One region of the Cecembia calidifontis genome, then DNA from elsewhere that is predicted to be linked to it. Evidence: riboswitches for the same ligand, from Rfam matches in the RefSeq annotation. Region 1 holds a riboswitch; the other holds the start of a gene.
What was found. Region 1 has a riboswitch for S-adenosylmethionine ahead of BC751_RS12155 (homocysteine S-methyltransferase family protein). Riboswitches for the same ligand answer to the same signal wherever they lie in the genome.

Region 1 (10,666 bases):
GCTTCGACAGAACTTCACTTCAGACGGGTAGCTTCCTATGATAAAAACCTTGGCTCTGCTAAGGTTTTGGTAGCGGAAGATAACCTCGTCAACCAAATTATGATCAATAAATTTTTGACCAAGTGGGGTGTAGGAGAAATTGTAATTGCAGAAAATGGTCAACAGGCCATAAAGGAGTTTGAATTGCATGACTTCAATCTGATTTTATTGGATCTCCAAATGCCAGAAATGGATGGGTTTGAGGTTGCTTCATTCATCAGGAATCATCCTGATTTTCAAAAAAGAAATGTTCCGATCATTGCGCTGACAGCCTCTTCTCTTATAGATGTCAAGGTTCAACTGGAAGAAGTTGGTATGGATGACTTTATCCCCAAACCCTTCAATCCTGATAGTCTTTATTCAAAAATTATCCGGTTTTTAAAGATTTAATTTTTGTTTGGACTGCTTTACTTATGGAGATTGGTTTTATTTTTGGGATGTAAATATTTTGTATGAGACTCTTATTGACCGGTCTTTTCTTGGTTACCTTTTTCCCCCTTGTATTGGGGCAAGAATCCCAATCCAGTAGGGCTACCATGTATTTTACGATGGGCAGGACAGGTACAAATCTGAGAGAGTTCAATCAAATGCTTGAAAATAAAGGTCTTAGCCCGATGAGAAAGGGGTATACTAATTTCAATTTTGGTTATCAGGCAAGGTATAATGATTTTATTCTTGGAGTGGAATTGTTTCATAACCCTGGACCAAAGTCACTTTTTAATGGCTATGAAATTGATTACCGTACCACAAGGTTTAATGTCAATGTTGGATTTTCATTTACAGAAGAAGGACCTTTTCAGTTGATCCATTATATGTCTGTTGGTTCAGGTTTTCTCAATTTTCAAATGTTAAGAGAAAATGAGTTCAGGGACCTGGATGATTTTTTACAAAGTCCTGCACAGGGATTTATTTTAAGAGATGGGAATATCCATAAAAATTCGCTCAATCTTTCCGGTTTCCTGACCGAGATTGGATTTCAATTGAGTTATGATTTACCTATTCCGGGTAGAGATGAAGCTTTAGCCCTAATGGCAAAGTTCGGCTATTCATTTAGCCCCTTTGAAAATTCCTGGAATGTAAATGGGATTAGTTTCAACAGTACGCAATCAGGGGCTTTCCTGAGATTAGGGGCAGGAATAACACTTCCTGATTACAAGTATTTTTATAAAGATGCTTCATTGGGGGTACATATATTTTATGGGCTCAATTTTACCAGTCCGGATTTCTTCAACGAACACTTGGTTGATAATGGTCTTCAGCCATTCACCGGAAGACCTAATAATTGGGGGCTCAAAGTATTGGGCTACAGCAAGCAGTTGATGTATGGGATGGACTTTTTTAACCTTGGTCTGGGAGGGAAAGCAAGTGAAACACAAAGCCATAGTTTGAATAGTGTCAGGGTCTATGCTAATGGAGGATTGAAATTATTGGATTTAAGAAACTTGGAAATTGGGGCCCTTGCAGGGATAGGGTTTGGAAATTTAAGATACACCTTGACTTCTGACATAAAACCTGATTTTCCAAGACTTTTTGAAGAACCTGATCATGATGGGTATTTGGCAGCATATGGTGCTATGCTTAAACCTGAGGCGTTCATCACCTACGGTATCCCATTGTCTCAAAAGAAATTTATGGATCTGATACTTGGGATACATGCAGGTTACGAACTGCCTGCCAGCCAATATAAACTGGCAGATTTGGCTATGTTCAAATATATGGCCAATCCTTATTTACAATTCAGTGTTGGGATAAGGCCATAACAGTTAATCTTCAATTTCTACGATAAGTTCTATTTCCACTGCTATATCCATAGGTAATGCATTCATTCCTACAGCAGACCTGGCATGCTTACCCTTCTCTCCGAAAACTTCCACCATCAGGTCCGAAAATCCATTGATGACCTGAGGCTGTTGGGTGAATTCGGGACCGCAATTTACCATACCCAATACTTTTACGATTCTTTTCACCTTGTTGAGGTCCCCTAATTCTGCTTTGAGGACAGCCAATTGGGCTATTCCTACAAGTCTTGCTGCTTCTTTCCCTTCTTCAATGCTGAGGTCTTTGCCTACTTTGCCGGTGATGTAAGTTCCATCTGGAAGACTTGGCCCCTTTCCTGCTAAGAAAAGCAAATTCCCGGTTTTAACCGCATTGACATAATTGGCAACAGGTTGGCTGGCAGCAGGCAGGTGAATTCCCAAAGAAAGGAGTTTCTCTTCCGCATCCCAATAGGTGTTTTGGGGATCTGTGGAAGAAGTTTTTTCGTTGGAACAAGAAAAAAGAAATGGAAGAATGAAGAGCAACAAGATTTTTTTCATAGAAGGAAGTGTTTGAGCTAGCCTCTAAAATAACTTTGGAGTTTTGAAATTCAAAAAAATGAACCTAATAATGAGAATTTGGAAACTACCGTCCCCTAAAAACAGGTTCCATTTAATTTTTTGCAAGAATTATTGAAATGTGTAATAAAATTCAAGAATAGCCCTTAACTTTGGATATGCTTATCGAGAAAGACCGAGGGATGGGCCCTGAGACGTCTTAGCAACCTGAACACAAGGTGCTAATTCCCCTTCCGGAAAAGCCGGAAAAAGATGAGCGGAAGAATTCCTTTTTCATCCGGTTAGACTCGTTTAAGCTTTTTAATGTTAGATTTATGAAAAGAAGCGAGTTATTACTTTCAATTGCCAAGAAGAGAATTTTGATTTTGGATGGTGCCATGGGTACCATGATTCAGCGTTATAAGCTTTCAGAAGAGGATTTCAGGACCCCGGAATTAAAAAATCACCCCAAACCCTTGAAAGGTAACAATGACCTGCTTTCTCTTTCAAGACCTGATATAATCAAAGCCATTCATGCTGCTTACCTGGAAGCTGGAGCAGATATCATTGAAACCAATACTTTTAGCGGAACTTCAATTGCGCAAGAAGATTATGGACTGGAGCATTTAGCTTATCAGATCAATTTTCAATCTGCAAAAATTGCCCGGGAGGTGGCCGATGAGTTTACTGCAAAAAATCCGGAAAAACCCCGCTTTGTGGCCGGTGCTTTAGGGCCAACCAATAAAACCGCTTCTATTTCCCCTGATGTGAATGACCCTGGTTATCGTGCTATTACTTTTGATCAATTGGCCGAGGCATATAAAGAGCAAGTTAGGGCCCTTTTGGATGGCGGGGCTGATATTTTGCTGGTAGAGACAATATTTGATACACTTAATGCAAAAGCAGCACTTTTTGCTATTCAGGAAGTATTTGAGGAAAGGGGATTGCCTTTGGATCCTGTAGAAGGAGGAGTACCTGTTATGGTTTCGGGGACAATCACAGATGCCTCCGGAAGAACGCTTTCTGGTCAGACTACAGAAGCCTTTTTGATCTCCGTTTCCCATATGCCCCTGTTCAGTGTTGGGCTGAATTGTGCTTTAGGAGCAAAAGAATTAAGACCTTATTTGAAAGTGATGGCTGAAAATGCACCATTTTATGTATCTGCCTATCCCAATGCCGGTTTACCCAATGAATTTGGTCAATATGATCAGGGGGCCAAAGAAATGGCTGATCAGGTCGAGGAATTTTTGAAAGAGGGGTATATCAATATTCTTGGAGGATGTTGCGGAACTACTCCTGAACATATTGCTGCTTTGGCCAAGTTAGCTGAAAAATACCAGCCCCGAACTGTGGAATTTGTCAATACTGGAGATGAGTAAGATTCAAAAACATAATGTCTTGAAATTATCAGGTTTAGAACCTTTGGTTTTTACACCTGAAATCAATTTCGTCAATATAGGAGAACGGACCAATGTAACCGGTTCCAAAAAATTCGCAAAGCTGATCTTGAATGGTCAATTTGATGAGGCTTTGGAAATTGCTCTGGACCAGGTAAGGGGAGGTGCACAGATTTTGGATGTGTGCATGGATGAAGGAATGTTGGATGGTGTGGCAGCGATGGAGAGGTTTCTGAATTTGATTGCCTCAGAACCTGAAATCAGTAAGATTCCCATTATGATTGATTCTTCCCGCTGGGAGATTATTCTTGCCGGGCTTAAATGTATTCAGGGTAAGGGAATTGTCAATTCCATCAGCTTGAAAAACGGAGAGGAGGAGTTTATCCAACAGGCCAAGACCATCAAAAAATTTGGGGCCGCAGTAGTGGTGATGGCTTTTGATGAGCAAGGTCAAGCGGATACCTATCAGAGAAGAATTGATATCTGTAAGCGGAGCTATGACATTTTAGTAAAAAAAGTCAAATTCAATCCTCAGGATATCATCTTCGATCCCAATATTTTTCCTGTAGCCACAGGCATGGAAGAGCACAGGCGCAATGCCTTGGATTTTTTTCTTGCGACCAAGTGGATCAAGGAAAATCTGCCAGGAGCCAAAGTAAGCGGCGGCGTAAGTAATGTGAGTTTTTCTTTTAGGGGAAATAATCCTGTGAGGGAAGCCATGCATGCTGCGTTTTTGTACCATGCCATCCGCCATGGAATGGATATGGGTATAGTAAATCCCACCATGTTGGAGGTTTATGATGATATACCGAAGGATTTATTGGAAAAGGTGGAAGATGTTCTTTTTGATCGGTCAGATAATGCAACGGAAGCTTTGTTGGCATTTGCAGAGACAGTCAAATCCCAGGACAAAAAAGAAATTGTTTCAGAAGCTTGGAGGCAGGACTCAGTAGAGAAAAGGATTGAGCATGCACTGGTCAAAGGAATCATTGATTATATCATTGAAGATACCGAGGAGGCCCGCCTGAAGTATCAAAATCCCCTGAAAGTCATAGAAGGTCCATTAATGGATGGGATGAATGTGGTGGGAGACCTTTTTGGAGAGGGGAAGATGTTTTTGCCCCAGGTGGTCAAATCAGCTCGGGTGATGAAAAAGGCAGTGGCCTATCTGGAACCATTTATGCCTAAGCTTGGGGATACCGGCTACAGCCAGGAACAGAGTAGCATCAAAAAAATCCTGTTGGCTACAGTCAAGGGCGATGTTCATGATATCGGTAAGAATATAGTTGGAGTAGTATTGGCCTGCAATAGTTACCAGATCATTGATCTGGGTGTGATGGTAGATGCCCAAAAAATCATTGATGAAGCCTTAAAAAACAAGGTGGATATTATCGGGCTTAGTGGCCTGATCACCCCTTCTCTGGATGAAATGGTCAATGTAGCTTCTGAAATGGATAGGCAGGGACTGAAGATTCCTTTGTTGATAGGAGGAGCCACCACCTCAAGGATACACACAGCGGTAAAAATTGACCCGGTGTACAGCGGGACAGTGGTCCACGTTACAGATGCTTCCAAATCGGTCCCGATTGCAGGAGAGGCCATTTCAGAAGAAACAAAGGAAGCATACCACAAAGAAATCAAAGCGACCTATAAAAAGCTTAGAGAGGAGCATGAAGCCAAACAGCAAGTAAAACAATTGGTGAGTTATGAGGAGGCCAAAGCCAATCCTGTTTTTATTGATTGGGAACATTTCCAGCCCATAGCACCTCGTAAGGAAGGAATTACGGTTTTGGATAATTTGGACCTCAATATTTTGAGGAAGTACATAGACTGGACCCCATTTTTCAGCACTTGGATGCTGAGTGGTAAGTATCCCAAAATCCTGGAAGATCCCGTGGTTGGAAAAGAAGCCTCCCGCTTGTATGAGGATGCCAATCAAATGCTGGACCAAATCATTCAGGAGAAATGGTTGGAGGCCAAGGCAGTGGTCGGTATTTTTCCTGTAAAAAGAGTCCATGATGATCTTAAAATCTTTGGAGGTTCCAAAGAATACACCCTCCATTTTTTAAGGCAACAAGGCAAAAAAGGAAAGGGAGTTCCAAATAGGTCATTGGTAGATTATATACATCCTTCCAAAACAGATTATTTGGGTGGGTTTGCAGTAACCGCCGGATGGGGTATCGAGGCCAAGCTGAAGGAGTTTCAGGAAAAGCATGATGATTACCATGACATCATGCTCAAGGCCCTGGCTGACCGATTGGCAGAGGCAGGCGCTGAATACCTCCATGAATTGATCCGCAAAGAAATATGGGGTTATGCACCATCAGAGTCCCTTGATAATGAAGCCTTGATCAAAGAAGAGTATATAGGCATACGACCTGCACCAGGCTATCCTGCCTGTCCCGAACATTCTGAAAAAAAGACTTTATTTGACCTTTTGGAGGTTGAAAAAAACACTGGAATCACGTTGACCGACAGCTTTGCCATGTATCCCACTTCGTCGGTCAGCGGATTCTATTTTGCCCATCCGGAAAGCAAGTATTTTGGGCTGGGAAAAATCGGGGAAGACCAGGTTGCCGATTATGCTTCAAGAAAGGGTATCAGTAAGGCTCAAGCTGAAAAGTGGTTATCTCCTAATTTGGCTTACTCTCCATCACTTCAGGTTCAAGAAAATTAATTATGAAAATTACAGAATATATCGAGCAGGCAGATAAACCCCTGTTTTCTTTTGAAATTTTACCTCCTCTAAAAGGACAAAGTCTAAAGGATTTGTGTGAGGGTATAGAACCCTTGATGGAGTTCAATCCACCTTTTGTGGATGTTACTTACCATAGGGAGGAATTCATTTATAAGAAGCATCCCAGTGGCCTTTTGGAAAAGGTCGCTACGAAAAAACGTCCCGGTACTGTGGGTATTTGTGCTGCGATCATGAACCGCTTTAAGGTAGAGGCGGTACCCCATTTATTGTGCGGTGGTTTTACCAAAGAGGAAACCGAAAACGCATTGATCGACCTGAACTTTATAGGAGTCCAAAATATTCTGGCTTTAAGGGGAGATGCCCCAAAAAGTGAAAATAAATTTGTTCCAGAACCCAACGGGCATGCTTATACCAAAGATTTGGTCAAGCAGATTGTGAATATGAACCATGGGAGGTATCTCCATGAGGAAACAGAGACGGGTTTTCATACGGATTTTTGTGTGGGCGTAGCAGGCTATCCTGAAAAACATTTTGAAGCACCCAGCTTGAAGTTTGACCTCAAACACTTAAAAGAAAAGATAGATGCTGGAGCAGAGTATATTGTAACCCAGATGTTTTTTGACAACCAAAAGTATTTTGATTTTGTCAAAAAAGTTAGAGAAATGGGGATTACAGTTCCCATTATCCCGGGGATAAAGCCAATTACCACCCTAGGACAAATCACCATGTTGCCAAGGACTTTTTATCTTGATCTTCCGGATGCTTTGATGGATGAGCTTGAAAAGTGTAAAACCAATGCTGATGTCCGGGAAGTTGGCGTGGAGTGGGCCATTCACCAAAGTAAAGAACTGATCGCGAATGGCGTGCCTGTGCTGCATTACTACACCATGAGTAAGGCGGAGGCTACCTATAGGATTGCTAAGGAGGTATTCTAAAGATAAATTCTTTCGTTGTCCAGAGTTTTTAACTCTGGACTGCTGAATTTTGAGCTTTCAGCTTATTTTTTTGAGGAGATGGGAGTGTTTGAGTTTGAAAAATTATTGCTCAGTGGTCCCGAGTTCGGAAACGCGGGACAACGATAATTGCAGTAATGTTTGTTTTGTGTTATATTGGATTCAAAGTAAAGTATTTATGAAGCCTTCCAAGACGTTTTTTTTGTTTTTAGCTGTTTTGTTAGGCTTAGTTCCTTTGTCCTGTGATCTATTTTGTCATGATTCCTGTGGATGTGGAAAGCTTACTCCAACAAGGAATTTTGTGATTGATACAATGAAGGCTGAGATTACGGCCAACAATCAGGCTGCTGAACCTGGCCAAAAATATTCAGTGAATGATTTGGTTATCAGAATTTGGGTATATGAAGTAACTCACGCGAGTGCAATCAATCAACTTTCCGGTTTTTCTTTCATTTCTTCCGCATTTGCCTGTGATCCAATACCTCCCGGCTCAGAACATTATTTGAAGCACATCAAGTTGATTACCAATCAATCTTTATCTTGGAAAGGGATGAAATTTCAAACCGGAGAAGAGGTGACTGAACTTTTCCGAGTGGCAGGATTCCAATCGGACCCATCCTTTGAATTTTTATATCAATACCGATTTAATTTTTTGGGCTATGAATCCTTATTGATTCGTGTAAAGGATTTTCCCTTAGAAGAAACGGACTTTGATGTTACTTTAAGCCTCACTTTAAGTGATGATAGAGACTTTGTGTTTGAGGATTTGAAGTTTCGGGTAAATTAAAGTTTGTCTTTTCCTTTTATGGCGCAATATTTTCAAGTATTTGGGCCAGTTGTGAGGAAAGGTTTTTTCTTGAGAATCTATTGATTAAGGATTTATCTGTAGCGTGGTCCGATGATTTATATCCCTTTAAAAATGAAACGATTTCATCTTGCTTGTTTGGTTCAATGATTTTGCCTGCCTGTGCTTGATGGATTAGGGAAGCGGCATCTCCGTTAGGGTCGCCGAGACCCAAAATTGTTTTTCCGCTTGCCAGGTATTCGAACAGCTTACCCGGTATATTTCCCTGGGCATTTTTGGTGGTGGTCAGGATCAGCAACAGGATATCTGCTGCTTGATAATATTCAAAAACCCGCTGATGACTGACATAACCTATGAATTCCACATGTCTTTCTAACCAGTTATCATTTTTCACAAATTGTTCCACTGCGGATGAAACCTTGCCTACAAATCGGAACCGAACTGAGAAAGCCGATGGTTCAAAGGCCTTTTTAAAAGCTTCTAAGAAAGGCAAAGGGTTGCGGATAGCATCAATTATCCCGGAATAGACGATTTCTAGATCTTTTTCTTTCAAACCTGTATTCTGGGAAAAAGTAGGGAAATCATCGGAATCAAATCCATTGGTCAAAAGGTGAACCTCCCTGTTTGCCAATTTTTTTAAATCTTTCTGAAAAGTCGGGCTGATAGTAGTTATGGCACTGGCTTTAGCAAGCACACGGCTCTCCAAAGTTTGATGTCGCTTTAGTACCCATGATAACATGGGTAAAGTGTCCAAAAACTCCCATTTAGACCAAGGATCTCTGAAATCTGCCAACCACGGTATTCCGGTTTTTTCATGCAGTTGCAGTCCAATTAGATGCATGCTATGCGGAGGTCCAGTTGTAATGATGGCTTGGTAATGGCCTTTTACCATCGAATCCTCTAAAAAGCTTACGGAGGGTTTGACCCAGAATACCCTTGGGTCAGGGATAAGCAAATTGGCCCTTAGCCAAATGGCCAGTCTATCAATGAGTGATTTTTCTTTCTTTTCTAAAATTGTGGCAGGGTCTCCTTTTAGATTTCCTTTGAGTTTTTTAAAAAGACCATAAGGTTCCCAGATAGGAAATTTGATCACTTCTAACTGTGGAGAAATGTCTTTTTCCAAAGAGGGATCCTGCAGTTCAAAATCCGGATTTTCAGGTGTAAAAATTGTTGGTTCCCAACCGTATTCGGGTAGGTATTTGGCAAACTTGAGCCAACGCTGAACGCCTGATCCTGCTGATGGAGGCCAATAGTAGGTGATGATTAGAACACGTCGGAGGCTCAAGTTTTTATCGGTTTGGTATATGTTTCAGGATTAAGTTATGGACATAGGCTTCCTTACAAAGGAAATTTACCAAAGGTGATGGATATCGGCCTTAAAGTATTTTTCATAGACTTCCCTTACTGCATCCATTTGCTCAGCACTAATCATAGGTAAATCCATGGCATGCAGATTTGCACTCACCTGTTCTACTTTTGAAGCACCGGGAATGACTGTGCTGACCTGAGGAAACATCAGAATCCATCGAATGGCCCAAGCGGACAAAGGTTCATTTCCTTTGAAGATTTCTTTAAGTTCTTCCACTGCTTTTAGGCCTTTTTGGTAATCTATTCCTGAAAAGGTTTCTCCTTTGTCAAAGGCTTCCCCATTTCTGTTGAATGTTCTATGGTCTTGAGGGCCAAAAACAGAAGTTGCGGTGAGTTTCTCTGTTAACAAGCCACTGGCAAGCGGCACCCTTGCGATGATGCCATAATCTTCTATGTTGGGTTGCGTGAAAAGGAACTCAGCCGGCTTGTGCCGGAACATATTGAAAATGATCTGTATACTGGAAACAATGTCATACTTCATAGCTGAGATGGCTTCTTCTACCAGTTCCACGCTTACCCCCATTGCCTGAATCTTACCTTCTGCTTTTAATTTTACAAATTCCTCAAATATTTCATCTCTTTGGTAAACCGGGGTAGGAGGGCAATGCAGCTGGATCAGATCAATGGTTTCTAACCCCATATTTTTTAGGGAGTTCTCTACAAAGTTCCTCAAAACTTCAGGGGTATACCCTTCGTTGGTATGAGGCTGGATTTGCCTGCCACATTTGGTGGCTACGTAAACTTTTTCTTTTCTTTCACGGACTACTTTGCCTACCGCTTTCTCACTAAGCCCGGCATCATAGACGTCAGCAGTGTCGATGAAATTGATTCCCAGATCTATCGCAGTATGTATGATATGATGGGCTGTTTTTTCATCAAAAGTTTTTCCCCAGCCTCCACCGACCTGCCATGTGCCTAAAGCTACCTCAGAAACACTCCAGCCGGTTTTTCCAAGTTTTCTATATTTCATTCCAATGCTTTTATTTTAGCGCTATTTCAGGAGGCAATTTAAATGTTTATATTTAATGCCATTAATAAAATTTACATGAAATCCCGAAGAAAATTTCTCCAAACCTTAACTGTAGCCGGGGCTG
Region 2 (10,666 bases), 1.4 Mb from region 1:
AAAGAAGCCCCTAGGACAATAAAATTTGCATTGGGAGAAAATCCTACCAGGGTTCATGGAAGGGGAAATGGAATTCAACCTAGGACCAGAATGGGGGTTGATGCAGTAATAAGGAATGGTTTCAATGAAGCCATTCAGTACAAAAAAGCATGGGCGGACTATGAAAACGCACTCAAACAAAAGGGAGCCAAGCCTATCCCTCCACAATATAACAGCAGGTTGGAAACTTTAGCAGATGTTTTGGATGGGAAAATCATCATCCATTGTCATTCTTATCGAGCCGATGAAATTTATGCTTTGATCAATACCTGCAGAGAATTTGGAATTAAAAACATTGTATTTTCCCATGTCAATGAAGGCTTCAAAGTTGCTCCGGAATTGGCGGAATATACAATGGGAGCTTCAGTCTTTGCAGATTGGTGGGCCTATAAGTTCGAGGTCTATTATTCCACAGCCTACAATGCCGCTATCTTAATGGAAAATGGTGTCATCACTTCCATCAATTCTGATTCAGGAGAACTGATCAGACATTTGTACCATGAAGCTGGAAAAGCCCAACGTTATGGACAATTGGATGATGATCAGACCTTGGCTTTAATCACCATCAATCCGGCCAAACAATTGGGTATAGCCGATAAGGTGGGATCTATTGAAGAAGGAAAGCAGGCTGATTTGGTGATATTTGAAGGACATCCACTTTCTATCTATGCCATTCCACAGATGACTTTTGTCGATGGGGTAAAGTATTTTGACATCAATGAGGACCCTGATGATATGAGGCTAAAAGTCAGCGCCAGTGAAGCCCTGGAACCCATCTTCCTCAGAGAGCACGAACATAGGTGTATGCACGGGGTGGATTTCTTCTTTACCAATTTTGGTAGAAACCTATTTAATCATTCACATTAATTTCCTGAAAGGGATTAAATAGAAAGACCATGAAAAACATGAAAAAATTACTATATAGTTTTGCCATCTCAATGTTGCCTTTCTTAGTGCAGGCACAATTTGATGGGGAATTCGTCAAGCCCAGAACAGGAAAATTCCTACTCCAAAATGCAACTGTCGTTACAGTTACTAAAGGCACTTTGGAAAAAACCAGTGTCTTGATTGATAATGGAAAAATTCTGGCAGTAGGTCAGAATATCCAGGAAGCTGATGCTGAAATCATTGATTGTAGTGGCCATTACATCTATCCTGGAATGGTGGATGCCGGAAGCAGATTGGGACTTGTGGAAGTCAATTCATTGCCTGAAACCCAAGACTATGCGGAAATAGGCCAGGTTACTCCCAACATGCAGGCCTTGGTAGCGGTAAACCCCAATTCAGTTGCCATTCCGGTTACCAGAGTCAGCGGTGTAACTACTACTTTGGCAGTACCCTCCGGAGGCCTTTTCCCTGGTACTGCTGCCTTGATCAATCTGAACGGCTATACCCCTGACCAAATGTTTGCGGGATTCAAGGGGGTCGTACTTAACTTTCCTTCCTCTGCGCGCCGAAGTACCTGGGACAGAAGAAGTGATGAAGATATAAAGAAAGAGGCTGAAGCAGCACAAAAGACCCTGAATGATATTTGGTCAAGAGCTGAAACCTATTATCAGTTGCAAAAAGCTAAGGCAGAATTGCAATACTATCCTGAAATGGAGCAATTAGCCAAAGTAATTGCAGGAGAATTGCCACTATTGGTTGAGGTGAATGCAGCTTCGGATATTTTATCCGCAATTGATTGGATAAAATCAAAAAAAGTAAAGGCTATACTTATGGGAGTCGCAGAAGGTTGGAGAGTTGCAGATAAAATTGCAGCAGCAGGCATTCCGGTAATTGTTGGCCCAATGCTATCTATTCCTACCAGACAATCAGACAGGTATGATGCCGCATATACCAATCCTGGAAAAATGGCAAAAGCAGGGGTAAAAGTGGTTATAAGAAGCAATGATGCAGAAAATACAAGGAACTTGCCTTTTAATGCCGGATTTGCTGCTGCCTATGGCATGGGGAAAGAAGAAGCCCTAAAAGCGATCACCATCAATGCTGCAGAAGTTTTTGGCATTGCAGACAGGATGGGTTCCATTGAAGTTGGAAAAGACGCCACCCTTTTTGTTTCCACCGGAGATCCCTTTGAAACCAAATCACAAATATTGCATGTATTTATTGATGGCTACAGGGTACCGATGAGCAGTAGGCATATCAAATTATATCAGGAATTTCTGGAAAGATCACCAGGTTTGGAAAAAAACTAAATCTGATTTAAGTTTAGGCCGCAGCCGATATTGGCTGCGGCTTTGTTTTTAAATCAACAATATGATAGTCAGTACTACACCACAATTAGAGGGTTATAAAATCACCGCTTACCTGGGCATTGTATCGGGCGAAACCATCATAGGTGCAAATGTTTTCAAAGATTTTTTTGCAAGTATTACCGATATTGTGGGCGGCAGATCCGGTGCCTACGAAAGGGTATTGCGGGAAGCAAAGGCCACAGCAATGGCAGAAATGGAAATGCAGGCCAAAGCTATGGGAGCTAATGCAGTCATAGGCATTGACCTGGATTATGAAACGATTAGAGACGGCATGTTGATGGTAACCGCTGCCGGAACAGCGGTTAAGATAGAAAAAGTCTTTAATTGACAATTTCAATTTTCCCAGACCCTACCTCTCCCCGAATGGTGGTGGAAGAACCGTTATTGATATTCAAAGTGCCTGAGGTAGACTGAGAAGTCCCGACCCTGGCCGAACCGCTTCCAACGGTAATGTTATAATTAAAATCCCTCAGATTGCTGGTAGTCTGAATGTAAATATTTCCAGAAGACGCTCTTAAAGCAGTCTGGGGGCTTAATCCAGAATTGGTGGCAAACAATTGGCCAGAGGATATGTAAATGCTTCCAATTGACCGAACATTGGACATCTCAATTTTTCCCGAACTGGTTTGAGCGGTAACCAAACCTGTTACGTCTCTCAGGATAATTTCTCCACTGGATACTGATGCCTCCACATTCCCTTCTACCCTGATTATCTCCAATTTACCGGAAGAAACATTCCCTTCAATATCCCCTAAAACATCTTCCAATTTACCTCTTCCTGAAACCAATTCCACATTCAAGCGAGGGATGGCAACATTTTTCACAAAAATCTCTCCCGAGCCCACTTCTATTTCAGCTGAATTGCTCACTACATTTTCTACAGTTACTTTGCCAGAGTCTGCTTCCAGATCAAGCAGCATATTCCTCGGGCCTGTAAGTCTGATAAAACCTTCACCTTTAGCTCCTCCACTGAAGAGCCTGTTGTTCGTTTCAACAGTAACTACAAGGGTACTTCCTACTACCCTGTATTTCACTTCAAATTTTTTATTGGAATTGGAACGCAGTTCTGCATTCAAACTCAACACCTGTCTCCCACTCGCCCCAGTATATTGTACCTCAAGAAACTCTGCATCAACCTCAATTTTGGTAATGCCCTCAAAATCCTGCTGAATCTCGGAAACAACTGATAAATCATCCCCTAGGCAGCTTGTAAGTGAACTCAAAACAAGTCCTATCAGGAATAAACGTAAGGATTGGGTGATTTTTGATCGGAAAAACAAAGGCTTGAATCCGAATTGCAATGAGATGTTTTTCATGGAACGATTAAATATTTAACAATGAAATTTACACCGCGAAACAAATGCCAGTTTTTCTAAAAAACTAACCCAAGAAAAAATATTTTCATACCATTACTTGCTTTAAAAGATAAGCCCCTATTATTTTGTGATATCTTTCACTTTTTACGTGAAGGATTTATAAAGAAGAGGCGAGAGACAGGCTCACAGACCCTCTGGCAACCTGGAAAATCCAAGGTGCCAATTCCTGCCGGTAGATAATATCGTCATCCGGAAATATAAATTCTGAACATATGAATTTACAACAGCCCTCTGTACAGGTAAATAATCAAAAATCCATTTCCTGCTCTAAAATCAACATCATGCATTGTTGCATGTGATTTTGTTGTTAAATTACATCTTTCCTATTTACTCTATAGGATTTAAAAAATTTCCCACCTTTAAATCTCATTTCAATGGCTAACTACAGATTTGAAACCCTACAATTGCATGCAGGCCAAAGCCCAGACCCTACCACCAATTCAAGGGCAGTGCCAATTTACCAAACCACTTCCTATGTTTTTGACTCCGCTGATCATGGCGCTAATCTTTTTGCCCTCAAGGAATTCGGGAACATCTATACCCGGATCATGAACCCTACAACAGATGTTTTTGAAAAAAGAGTGGCCGCTCTCGAAGGTGGGGTTGCAGCTGTTGCCACATCCTCCGGACAAGCTGCACAATTCCTGGCTTTGAACAATATCATTCAGGCTGGAGAAAATTTCGTATCTACCTCTTTTCTTTATGGTGGTACGTATAATCAGTTCAAAGTCGCATTTAAGCGTATTGGAATTGAGGCGAGATTTGCAAAAGGCGACAGTCCAGCAGATTTTGAAAAGCTCATCGATCACAAAACCAAAGCCCTATATTTGGAAACCATTGGCAACCCGGAGTTCAATATACCTGATTTTGAAGCCATTGCCCATTTGGCCAAAAAGCATGACCTTCCCTTAGTGGTGGACAATACTTTTGGGGCCGGAGGTTACCTCTTCCAGCCCTTAAAGCATGGCGCCAACATTGTTACTTCCTCTGCTACCAAATGGATTGGTGGCCATGGCACATCAATCGGTGGAATCATTATAGATGGAGGCAATTACAACTGGGGAAATGGAAAATTCCCTCAGTTTACAGAGCCTTCTGAAGGCTACCATGGATTGAAATTCTGGGAAGTTTTTGGAGAAAATAACCCATTAGGGCTACCGAATATCGCCTTTGCCATCAGGGCAAGGGTGGAAGGCCTGAGGGATTTTGGCCCAGCTTTGAGCCCATTCAACTCTTTTTTATTGTTACAGGGTTTGGAAACCCTTTCCCTTAGGGTTCAGAGAACAGTAGACAATGCACTTGAGATAGCTAATTGGCTAGAGTCTCATCCTCAGGTACAGAAAGTAAATTACCCTGGCCTTGCATCTTCGCCCTATCATTCCCTGGCAAAAAAATACTTGAAAAACGGATATGGCGGAGTATTGAGTTTTGAGATCAAAGGAGATAAAGAAAGTACCTCTGACTTTATCAATAACCTCAAATTGATTTCCCACCTGGCCAATGTAGGAGATGCCAAGACCCTTATAATTCAACCTGCTGCCACCACGCACCAACAGTTGAGCCATGAGGAACAACTGGCTGCCGGGGTTACCCCAACCCTATTACGTCTCTCACTTGGCATCGAACACATTGAGGACATCAAGGAAGACCTACAACAGGCTTTTGACAAAATCTCGTAAGTGATTGAGCAGAACTAAAGCATTAGAAAACCTATATAAACCTTTCCTTTGGGGAATATCTCCCCAATGGGTTAAAAAAAAAGCGCGTTAAGCCTTTTCAAAAATGAATTTAGCAAGTAATTACCTGATATTAGACATGGCGCAGGAAACCTACACATATGAAGGTGAATTGGAATTGGAATCCGGAGAAAAACTGAATGGATTTGAAATAGCATATACTACGCAAGGACATCTAACCCCTGAAAAAGACAATGTGGTCTGGGTAATCCATGCCCTTACTGGCGATGCCAATGTTCAGGACTGGTGGAATGGATTGGTCGGTGAAGACAAATTTTATGATCCTTCGAGGCATTTCATCGTCTGTGCCAATTTATTGGGGTCATGCTACGGCTCCACCAATCCCCTTTCAGAGAATCCCGGTACTGGACAGCCATATTATTATGATTTCCCCAACCTGACCACCCGGGATTTGGCCAATAGTCTGGAAACATTACGGATTCATTTGGGAATTTCCGGCATCCACACCTTAATTGGAGGGTCTTTGGGAGGCCAGGTTGCTTTGGAATGGGCTTATACATTGGGAGAAAAGGTCAAAAACTCCATCATTCTTGCTTCCAATGCCAAGACCTCTCCATGGATAATCGGCTTCAATGAATGCCAGAGAATGGCCATAGAAGCTGACGCCAGCTGGGGCGATAAAAATCCAGCAGCAGGTAAAAAAGGCCTCGAAGCAGCGCGGGCAATTGCTATGATTTCCTATAGACATCCACAGGATTTCGCCATAAAACAATCAGACAATGAGGACAAATTAGATAATTTTAGAATTTCTTCCTATTTGAGGTATCAAGGTCAAAAACTTGCCAACCGATTCAATGCATTTTCATATTGGGTCTTAAGCAAAGCAATGGACAGTCATGACATTGGAAGAGGAAGGGGCGGGGTTGAAAAAGCCCTTTCGAAATTAAAATGCAGAGTATTGGCAATTGGTGTGGACAAGGATCTCTTATTCCTCAAAGAAGAATCACAAATGATAGCACAACATGCCCTAAAAGGTACCTACCAAGAAATTCGGTCTGCTTATGGGCATGATGCTTTTTTGATAGAATATGATCAACTTCAATATATTTTGAGCAGTTTTTACCTGGAAAGCAACACGAACACCTGAATATTTATTTATTATGGTTTTTCCCCATTTGATCCCTAAGAATCCCCTTCCTTTTTTAAGGAAAGGGGACTGTTCGAACATACTGCACATTTCCAACTTGAGGAATTCTGAGTATTTACTTAGCTTTTTTGCCTAAATTTTTCCGTTTAGCAACAATAAATGCGACTCCTCCTAATCCCTTTGGGGCTTGGATATAAAAGTCCTATTTTGTTAAGATGAATTTCATTCAGATCAAAGAAAGCTGCCTTTACCTTTCTGACCTGGATCTGGCAGAGGATTTTTACCAAGGCATATTGGAAATGCCTGTCATTTCCAAAGTACCTGGGAGACATATCTTCTTTAGGTGTGGGACATCGGTATTGCTCTGCTTCCTTCCTGAAATCACTAAAAATGAAACGACACTCCCTCCCCATTATGCCAAAGGAAAACAACATATCGCCTTTGAAGTGAATAAAGCAGATTACCTGAAAGTCAAAAGTAATCTATTGCAAAAAGGAATTATCATTACCCATGAGCAAGAATGGAAAGGGGGATTAAAGAGTTTTTACTTTGAAGACCCTTTTGGACACGTCCTAGAAATTGTCCCAAAAGGAATCTGGGAATAATCATTCCGCCCTGGTCCATTCTACTGTTCTTCCAATGAGGGACAGGCCAATAAATCCCCTAACCTCAAGGACACGCTCACTTTTTTGCCTGATGGTACTGGAATATGTCTTGCCATTTCGAGGGTCGTAGATGGTTCCATTTTCCCATATTCCAGCTTTAAATTCAAAATTCTCTAACAATTTTAGCCCAATGATAGGATTATTTCTCTTGGTCCTATCAGCATTATTGCTGTCTAATACAGGCCTACCGTTTTCCAAAGGCTCTTTTAGCCAGACTACTCTGCCAAAGAACTTCCCTCTTTCCTCGAAAATTTCAATTATGGCGTCTTTTTCTGTATTGTACCACTTTCCAATGATGGAAGTAGCTTTTTGAGCCATGGAGACTTCCAAAACATTGAATATCAGCAAAGCCAAAATCAGTACTGTTTTTTTTATCATTTCTTAACTTTTTTTGTTGTCCGGATTTCAAAGTATTATAATACTTTTATGACTCCAAATGTTTCAATGGAAGGGATCTTGGGTGATGATAGGAGATAATTTAGTTTCAAAAAAGGACAACACTGACAACTATTTCGAATGGAAACAGGAGGAATTTTGCTTTCAATTTTTACCCGAGAAAGCCGTTTACCTTCCTGATCATAAGGCCCTTTTGATCGCAGATCCTCATTTTGGAAAAGCTGCACATTTTCGTAAAGCTGGCGTACCGGTACCCGAAACAGTCCATTCACAGGACTATCAAAAGATCAAAAAACTTATTGAACTCAAAAAGCCCCAATCGCTTATCTTTTTGGGAGATCTGTTTCACAGTGATTTCAATACTTCATGGTTTGATCTGGAAGCATTTAGGTCTCTTTTTTCCGAAGTTGACTTTCATTTGGTCAAAGGCAATCACGATATACTTCCGGAACAATTTTACCGTTCAGGGTTTTGGCATGTCCATAATGAAACCATGAAATTGGGAAAGCTGATCCTTTCCCATGAACCATTGATGGAAATAAGTGAAGGAAATCTTAACCTTTGTGGCCATATTCACCCAGGTATATCTCTTTATGGATCAGGCAGGCAAAAACTCACTCTACCCTGTTTCCATGTGAGTCCCAACCGGATCATTCTTCCTGCTTTTGGAAGATTTACCGGATTGGCTAAAATGCCCTGTGAAAAAAATGACAGGGTCTTTGCGATAACAGGGAAAAAAGTAATTCCAGTCAATTTCATGCCTTAAGATTGGTTAAATTGGTCAAGCTGTTTAATTTTGGCAGAATTCTAATGTGATATGAGGGTAAATCCTAGAAAAAAAACCAAGCTGGGGAGATTCAAATTCCTCTCTGTACTTTTCAGTACTACCCTTTCTCTCTTCATCGTAGGACTTTTTGGGGTCATCGTAATTCAAGCGAAAACTTTGACCACGCTGATCAGGGAAAACATTGAGATTCAGGTTTTTCTCAATAAAAATCTCTCTGCAGCTCAGATAAATAATATTGGAAAGGCTTTGGAATCAAAACCTTATGTCCTGAAAAAAGAAGACAAAACAGGAATTAAGTTTATTTCCCAAGATGATGCAGCAAAGGTATTCCTTGAGGATACCGGGGAAGACTTTACCAAATTTCTGGATGACAATCCTTTGAGAGACAGCTACACCATTTCCATTGCCGAGGAGTATCAGACCTCTGAACAAATTCAGAATATAGTTGAAGAAATCAAAAAGATGGAAGGTGTTTTTGAAGTGACTTACATGGCTGACCTGGTAGATTCAATCAACCAAAATCTCACAAAAGTTGCCATTGTAATGGGGGGATTCATCCTTATTTTGATGTTTACCGTAGTAATGTTGATCAATAACACCATCAAATTGGCTTTATTCTCCCAACGTTTCCTTATCCGAAGTATGCAATTGGTAGGTGCTACGAGAGGATTTATCAGAAGACCATTTCTTGCCCGGGCTTTCTTTTTTGGCATTTTGGCCGGTTTGATAGCTTCTGCTTTGTTATTTGTAATCATTGAATATACCAAAGCCAATATCGATGGTTTTGCCCTTCTCCAAGATTACAACTTACTATTTTACCTGTTTGGTGGATTGGTCCTAATAGGGGCCATGCTTTCATTATTCAGCACTTTACAGGCAGTGAATAAGTATTTAAATATGTCACTTGACGAACTTTATTAATAATGGCAAATACTAACTTCCCTTTTGACAAACACAACTACAGGTTGATGCTGATAGGCCTGGGAATCATTATTTTAGGTTTTATCATCATTGGTTTGGACAAGGAACCTCATGGTTTTGGCTTTTTGGGCCTCACCTTAGGACCAATCGTCACCTTAGCCGGCTTCCTTTTTCAGTTTTACGCTATTTTCAAAAAATCAGAATCCAAGTAATTTATGGAAATCCTTGATGCGATCATCCTGGGCATAGTTCAGGGTTTGACCGAGTTTTTACCTGTTTCTTCCAGTGGGCATTTAGAGTTAGGGGCTGCTATATTGGGAGACCAAAAATTACCAGAAGAAAGTCTTTTGTTCACAGTGGTACTTCATTTCGCTACGGCCTTGGCTACCATTTTGGTTTTTAGAAAAGATATAGTTGCCATTTTAGAAGGACTGTTTAAATTTAAATGGAATGAAGAGACCCAGTTCTCCGCAAAAATCATATTATCCATGATACCCGCAGTGATCATTGGTTTGTTTTTTGAAGAGCAGCTGGAGCAGTTTTTTGGTGGAAAAGTGACCTTTGTCGGCTTTATGTTGCTTGTAACAGCACTCTTGTTGTTTCTTGCGGATAAAGCAAAAAATACGGAAAAGGGAGTAACTTTTTCCAATGCGATTATTGTTGGTCTGGCGCAGGCAGTCGCCATGCTGCCCGGCATATCCAGGTCCGGAGCCACTATCTCCACTTCAGTGCTTTTGGGGATAGATAAAAACAAGGCTGCCCGATTTTCATTTCTTATGGTAGTACCCCTGATTTTGGGAAAAATTGTCAAAGATATATTGGACGGAGCCTTGACTTACAACGGTGACAGTTTTGGTTACTTATCTGCGGGTTTTGTAGCGGCATTCATTTCGGGATATTTTGCCTGTACCTGGATGATTGCGCTGGTACGAAAAAGCAAGCTTACCTATTTTGCCATTTACTGTACCATTGTGGGTCTAATAGCCATATTTGCAGGCATTTATTCGTAACATGCAAGAAAAAGAACCCTACGGAGAGGTATTTTTGGTCAATAAGCCCTATGAATGGACTTCTTTTGACGTAGTCAAAAAAATCAGAAATACCCTTAAAATCAAAAAGGTCGGACATGCCGGTACCTTGGACCCTTTGGCAACGGGGCTATTGATTGTCTGTGCAGGCAAAAAAACCAAGTCTATTGAGACTTATATGGGGCAAGAAAAGGAATATACCGGTACCTTTGTCCTTGGGAAAACTACAGAAAGCTTTGATTTAGAAAGGGAGGTGGTGAAGGTAGCTGATACGTTCCACCTTACTGTGGAGGAGGTAAAAGCTGCAGCTGCCCAACTCACCGGAGATATCATGCAGGTACCCCCCACACAT

Region 2: linked by a shared signal. The riboswitch ahead of BC751_RS18050 (O-acetylhomoserine aminocarboxypropyltransferase/cysteine synthase family protein) and the one ahead of BC751_RS12155 (homocysteine S-methyltransferase family protein) in region 1 are both predicted to bind S-adenosylmethionine.

The regions. Positions count from the first base shown of each region.
Region 1 is NZ_SGXG01000001.1:2,803,279-2,813,944, forward strand. It holds gene BC751_RS12140 (PAS domain S-box protein) at 1-429, shown strand, start outside; gene BC751_RS12145 (hypothetical protein) at 492-1,799, shown strand; gene BC751_RS12150 (RidA family protein) at 1,803-2,354, opposite strand; SAM riboswitch class I at 2,532-2,631, shown strand; gene BC751_RS12155 (homocysteine S-methyltransferase family protein) at 2,687-3,730, shown strand; gene metH (methionine synthase) at 3,723-6,425, shown strand; gene metF (methylenetetrahydrofolate reductase [NAD(P)H]) at 6,428-7,381, shown strand; gene BC751_RS12170 (hypothetical protein) at 7,578-8,186, shown strand; gene BC751_RS12175 (glycosyltransferase family 4 protein) at 8,203-9,489, opposite strand; gene BC751_RS12180 (aldo/keto reductase) at 9,556-10,542, opposite strand; gene BC751_RS12185 (Dabb family protein) at 10,618-10,666, shown strand, end outside.
Region 2 is NZ_SGXG01000001.1:4,187,307-4,197,972, forward strand. It holds gene BC751_RS18030 (amidohydrolase family protein) at 1-906, shown strand, start outside; gene BC751_RS18035 (amidohydrolase family protein) at 945-2,237, shown strand; gene BC751_RS18040 (YbjQ family protein) at 2,299-2,625, shown strand; gene BC751_RS18045 (DUF4097 family beta strand repeat-containing protein) at 2,618-3,613, opposite strand; SAM riboswitch class I at 3,768-3,877, shown strand; gene BC751_RS18050 (O-acetylhomoserine aminocarboxypropyltransferase/cysteine synthase family protein) at 4,048-5,352, shown strand; gene BC751_RS18055 (homoserine O-acetyltransferase family protein) at 5,456-6,517, shown strand; gene BC751_RS18060 (VOC family protein) at 6,733-7,122, shown strand; gene BC751_RS18065 (DUF2147 domain-containing protein) at 7,123-7,560, opposite strand; gene pdeM (ligase-associated DNA damage response endonuclease PdeM) at 7,619-8,344, shown strand; gene BC751_RS18075 (cell division protein FtsX) at 8,396-9,286, shown strand; gene BC751_RS18080 (DUF3098 domain-containing protein) at 9,289-9,498, shown strand; gene BC751_RS18085 (undecaprenyl-diphosphate phosphatase) at 9,502-10,296, shown strand; gene truB (tRNA pseudouridine(55) synthase TruB) at 10,298-10,666, shown strand, end outside.